DNA from 2 places in the Planococcus chinensis genome. Region 2 is predicted to be linked to the other one. Evidence: riboswitches for the same ligand, from Rfam matches in the RefSeq annotation. Region 2 holds a riboswitch; the other holds the start of a gene.
What was found. A riboswitch is a leader RNA that binds a small molecule or an ion and turns the genes downstream of it on or off. The one in region 2 is predicted to bind S-adenosylmethionine.

Region 1: another riboswitch for S-adenosylmethionine. It lies ahead of mtnK (S-methyl-5-thioribose kinase); the one in region 2 lies ahead of ACFSDB_RS09785 (MetQ/NlpA family ABC transporter substrate-binding protein).

The regions. Positions count from the first base shown of each region.
Region 1 is NZ_JBHUFW010000008.1:154,140-157,252, forward strand. Features, by position in the region: gene mtnW (2,3-diketo-5-methylthiopentyl-1-phosphate enolase) at 1-458, opposite strand, end outside; SAM riboswitch class I at 603-709, opposite strand; SAM riboswitch class I at 877-1,031, shown strand; gene mtnK (S-methyl-5-thioribose kinase) at 1,137-2,324, shown strand; gene mtnA (S-methyl-5-thioribose-1-phosphate isomerase) at 2,321-3,113, shown strand, end outside.
Region 2 is NZ_JBHUFW010000005.1:452,319-455,431, reverse strand. Features, by position in the region: gene ACFSDB_RS09790 (FAD-dependent monooxygenase) at 1-1,068, shown strand, start outside; SAM riboswitch class I at 1,475-1,602, shown strand; gene ACFSDB_RS09785 (MetQ/NlpA family ABC transporter substrate-binding protein) at 1,736-2,563, shown strand; gene ACFSDB_RS09780 (acyl-CoA dehydrogenase family protein) at 2,611-3,113, shown strand, end outside.

The DNA.
Region 1 (3,113 bases), on a different contig from region 2:
TCCAGGTCGCGGCCGATGACACCTTTGAATATGCTCATGACGAGCGGCCGGTCCATGACGCCCAGCTTGCTGCGGAGACCGTCGATGCCAAAGCGCGGACCCGGAAAATGGCTCAGCAGCTCTTCGCTGAAATCGAGGTCCAGGAGCTTCACTTCGCCGTCGAGCGACAATTTGCCGAATACTGTCGTCAGGATCGCCGGCAGGTCCGCTGAGAAGTTGGCGCTCGGATAAGCGATCTTCACTTCGGCTTTTATGGTGTCGGGCTTCAGCGGATGCGGAGCATCCCCGAATTCCTCCACCGATACGACTTGGCCTTTATGGTGCTTTAATTGTTCCTGTTCCAGCAAAGGCAGGTCCGTCCACGAGCCAATTGTCAGGCCGAGGGCGATGCCTTCCGCCTTTTTTTCAAATGAACCGGGTTTGCCGTAAAGCTGGTACGTTGCCGTCAATATGCTCACTATATGCACACTCCATTTTTAGTAAAGATTAGGTATCATGATTCTGAAGAAGAATGAGCGGAAAGCGTCCGCATGAAGCGATTTCTTCAAGATACAAAATAAAAAAACCTCTTCAAACAAGAAGAGGTTAAGGGCGTTAACAACTTCTTATTTCTCAGCTGCGAAATCGCGCTGCAAGAATTAGCACCGTGTCCACTGGACCGGTTGCCGGGTATCATAGGGCTTGTCCCTCCACCTGCTCTGAATAAGAAAGTATTCAATTGGTTTTTGAAAGAGTAAATTAATTTTGATTATTCCATGCCGAAAACTATCTGTCAATCGTTATCCGTGAAAATTTTTTTGCAAAAAAAATTATTGACACTCAATTCTGAACCATGATAGGATTCATTTCAAACAGCATACAGTTTTACAACAAACACTCTTATCAAGAGCAGGCAGAGGGATATTGGCCCTATGACGCCCAGCAACCGACCGTAATACCTTCGTGAGAAGGGGCGCTTTTGCGCCGGGATGAACATCCCGCAAGGCACGGTGCTAATTCCATCAGAAACCGCGGTTTCTGAAAGATAAGAGGTGCGGAATCTCTTATTCTACGCCTCTTTCTTTGGAAAGGGGCTTTTTTATTGCCCAAAAACAGCTTCTCAAACCCAACCACAACAGCTGAAAGGTAGATGACCTATGACAATAGCAACAAACCAATATGCAGCATTAACCGAAGAAACCGCAATCGCCCTGGCGAAAAGCGTCTATCCGTTCCCGGAAGGGGCAGAACTTTCGAGCCGTGAAATCGGCGACGGCAACTTGAATTACGTGTTCCGGATCACCGATTCGGCCAGCGGCAAAGGCGTCATCATCAAGCAGGCGTTGCCGTATGCGAAAGTCGTCGGCGAAAGCTGGCCGCTGACATTGAAGCGTGCAGAAACGGAAGCCGCAGCGCTCCTGAAGCACGGCGAATTCGCTCCAGGCCTTGTGCCGGAAGTGTATGCCACTGATACGGATTTGGCGGTGACGGTCATGGAAGACCTGTCGCATCTGAAGATTGCCCGCGAAGGCCTCATTGCAGGCGAAAGCTATCCGAAGCTTTCATCGGATATCGGGGAATACCTGGCGCGCACGCTATTCCATACATCGGATTTTGCGCTCCATCCGTTTGAGAAAAAGCGGCTTGCTGCGGAATTTTCAAATCCGGAGCTCTGCAAAATCACGGAAGACCTGATTTTCACTGATCCGTTCTTTGACCGCGAGACGAACGATTTTGAGCCTCAGCTGCGCCTGGCAGTGGAGGCGATCTGGAACAACGCGCCGCTTCAGCTGGAGGCCGCCAAATTGAAGTACAGCTTTTTGACGGAAGCGGAAGCATTGCTGCATGGCGACCTCCATACGGGCAGCATCTTCGCCAGTGCGGAAGAGACGAAAGTCATCGATCCGGAATTCGCGTTTTACGGGCCGATCGGTTTTGACGTAGGCCTGTTCCTTGCAAATCTGATCGCTCAAGGGATCACGCGCACCGGCGAAGGGCGCAAAGTGATCACAGACCATATCGCAAAGACATGGGAAACGTTTGAAGGGACTTTCAGCGCTTTATGGGAAGCAGAAGGCGTGGAGGCGTTCAAAAATACACCCGGCTACCGCGAAGCGATCCTTGAAAAAGTGTTCAGCGATGCGCTCGGCTTTGCCGGCTGCGAATTGATTCGCCGCACCATCGGCTTGGCGCACGTCAAGGACCTCGACGGCATTGAAGAGGAAGCACGGCGCATCGAATTGAAAAAACAGGCGCTGGAGCTCGGTGAAACCTTGATCCTCAACCGCCGCACCATCAAAGATATAGGGGCAGTTGTCCGTTTGGCAGAGGGGGAAGCGCGATGAGCATCCCGTTGTCGATTTCCTGGTCCGAAGGCCAACTGGTCATTCTCGATCAGCAGAAACTGCCGCATGAAATTGAATATGTCACACTCGAGACGCTCGAAGATGTCTTTGACGCCATTTTCACATTGAAAGTGCGCGGCGCTCCGGCAATCGGCATCGCCGCTGCCTACGGGCTGGCGCTTTCCGCCGTCCGCCACGAAACGGAAGACTTGGAGACGTTTTTCCACCTCGTCCAAAAAGACGCCGAATACCTTGGAAGTTCGCGCCCAACGGCAGTCAACCTCGTCTGGGCGCTCCAGCGGCTCGCATCGGTGGTCCGGAACGCCGGATCGGTGGATGCGGCAAAACAATTGCTGGCAGAAGAAGCGGTCCGGATCCACGAGGAAGACGAAGCTTCCTGCCGCCAGATCGGCGCATACGGACTCGAGCTGCTCGAGGGCAAAAAACGCGTCATGACCATCTGCAACGCCGGTTCCATCGCGACGGCCAAATACGGCACGGCGTTGGCGCCGTTCCATCTCGGAGCGGAAATCGGCCGGGAATTTGAAGTCTACGCCTGCGAGACGCGGCCGGTCTTCCAAGGATCCCGGCTGACTGTCTGGGAGCTGCAGCAATCGGGCGTCAACGTCACGTTGATCACCGACAGCATGGCAGCCCACACCATCGAGGCGAAAGAAGTCGAGGCGATCATCGTCGGTGCGGACCGCATTGCGGCGAACGGCGACACGGCCAATAAAATCGGCACACTGAACTTGGCGATCCTCGCAAATGCCTATAACATCCCGTTTT
Region 2 (3,113 bases):
GGGCTTCGAAAAGAGGGTTACATGATGGACTTTTTTGGAGCTGGATATGACGTTGCCGAAAAAATGGGTCTACTCAAAGAACTAGAGAAGATTCATTATCCTATTGAAGCACTCAATATTAAAAGAACTGACGGAACAACTAAATATTCTCTAAAGTATCAATCGTTACGCCAATTATTAAATGACCGCCACTTTAATTTCATGCGGGGAGATTTAGAACGGGTACTTTATGAGCGCATAAAAGATCGAGTACCAGTAACAAATAGTACAACGATTGAATCTCTGCAACAAGATGAGGAGGGAATCCTCGTAAAGCTTTCAAACGACACAAAACTCAACTGTGATTTGTTAGTTGGAGCAGATGGCATACATTCAAAAGTTCGAAAACTTGTTTTTGGTGCAGAAGAAAATTATGTTCATTCAATGGGGTATCAAACGGTGGCATTTACATTTGATAAAACATCCAAATATAATAAAATTGATCATACATTTGATACGATTACTGAGCCTGGACGACAAGTTAGTATATATCCTATAAGGGGAAATCGGATAGCAACATTTTTCCTTTTTTCAAGTAAGGGGAGCTCACTAAAACACTACTCACATCAAGAGGGAATGAAGGAATTAAAGAAAAACTTCGGGGATATGGGCTGGGTAGTCCCTGGTCTTCTTCAGGAAAGCGAGAAGGCAACTGACTTTTATTTTGATGACGTTGCTCAAACTGAAATGCCGACATGGACAAAAGGGCGTGTGGCACTTGTAGGTGATGCTTGCGGTTGTGTATCTGTAGTTGCAGGGCAAGGCTCATCGTTAGCTATGGCAGGGGCCTACACATTAGCCCGTAGCTTAGGCGAATCAAAAAATGATATTAAAAAAGCTCTTTCTGAGTATGATTCATTAATGGTTCCCCAAGTAACTAAAATCCAGAAATCAGCTCGCCAATTTGCAAGTTTCTTTTTGCCAGAGTCGAAATGGAAATTAATGTTTCGAGATATAACGATGCGTGCATCAGTCATGCCAATCATTAGAAACTTTCTGAAATTCAAAAGCATTAGAGTGCCAAAATAATGTTCCATATTGAATTAGCACGAAGAGAAAAATAACAGATTTGTTTATTGCTCAGTACAAGAATACGATGTGGAAATAAGCGTCAAATCGTTTTTCCCTAGCGACTGAAGCAGTCGTAGCACACATCCCGGAACCAGTTTCACCAATGGAGGGAATGCCTGATATGGGCGGCAGGATGTAATATCATCAGCAACTTCAAAAAACTCCTTCTCACTATACGAGAAGGAGTTTTTTTTCTTTTGGATTATATTAAGTAGAATCAAAAGAGATAAAACATAATTTCTGCTGTTCTTATATAAACGAAATAGTAAATGAATTTACTGTGAAGTATTGTAATGCAATTATTCATATGTTATCTTATTAATCATATCAAATTACTAAGTATTAAAAATTGAATAGAGATTAATTCTTATCTAGAGAGGTGGAGGGACTGGCCCTTTGATGCCTCGGCAGCGGATCTAATTGGAAAACATTCCGATTTGAAACTGTGCCAAATCCAGCAGGTGCGATATCCATGCACTTGAAAGATGAGAAGAGCCGATTCGAGAGTCCCTCTTCTTATTTTTGAGAGGGGCTCTTTTCTATTAAATAAATTTGAGAGAATGGGAGTAAGACCGAAAAGAAGCTTTGGGTTTTAGAAGGAATTATAAATAAGGAGAGATGAGTGATGAAAAAGCTTTTAGGTAGTGCATTAGGAATTTCGGTTGCTTTGTTATTAGCGGGATGTGGCGATGAGAGCCAAGCCTCAGGAGAAAATAAAAAAGAAGTGAAAGTCGGTTTTGGAGTCGGCACTTATGAACAACAATTCAAAGAAGGTATCTTGCCTATCTTAGAGGAGAAAGGGTACACCGTTGACATGACAACATTCTCTCAGAATATGCAATTAAATCCGGCTATGAAAGAAGGTTCAATTGATGCGAGTATCTTTCAAAGTACAGCCTATATGGAAGGGATCAATGATGAACTAGATATGAATATGACAGGTATTGTTTATGTGCCGAGTGCTCCTCAAGGGTTATATTCTGAACATCATAGTTCACTGGATGAAGTGAAAGATGGATCGACAGTAGGGGTACCGAATGATCCGGTAAATCAAGAAAGGGCAGTAAATATTCTTGAGGAGTTAGGGTGGGTGACTGTCGCAGATGGTGCTGATGTAACTGATTTTAACCTTAGTGGTGTTAAACCAGCCGATTACGACATTGACATTAAAGTCTTAGACCCTGCTCAAATTCTTGTGTCACTTCAGGATATTGACTTCGGAATAGTAAATGGTAATTATATTGCAAGTGCCCCGGATAGAAAAATTACAGATGCTTTAAAAATTGAAAATACACCTGAACAGCATCGGATCATTGTATCTATCGAAGAAGAGAATGAGGACACAGAATGGGCGAGAGATCTAAAAGAAGCATATGAATCAGACGAATTTAAAAAATATATTGAATCCAATGAAGAGTATGACGGGTTTATTATGCTAGAAGCTTGGAATTAATAAACTGAATATATACTCGTAATTTAGAAGAGAGAGGTGAAGTGGACATGGATCTCATAGCAGCTAAGACCTTTGAAGAACGTCTACATATATTAACAAATACGGTCGCCTCTTTTTCAGAAAGAGCAGTTCAAAATGATCTTGAAGGAAGATTTCCGTTTGAGAATATTGAAGATTTAAAGGATATTAATTATCCTGCATTGACGATTCCCACTAAATATGGAGGACAAGGGATTTCCTTATATGAATTACTACGTTATCAAGAAGTTATTAGTAAGGCAGATGGATCAACTGGGTTGTCGATCGGCTGGCATATGGGGATCATCAAAGATTTGGGAGAAACAAATAGATGGAAAGATTCCGTACAAAAAACTTTGTTTGACGATGTAAAAGAAAATGGAGCATTAATCAATAATGCCGCTACAGAAAAACAAACAGGAAGCCCGACAAGAGGAGGGAAACCTTCCACGACCTCTAAAAAGGATGGGCGGTATTGGGTTATTAATGGCAGGAAGACATTTACGACAATGGCTCCAGTTCTAGATTATTT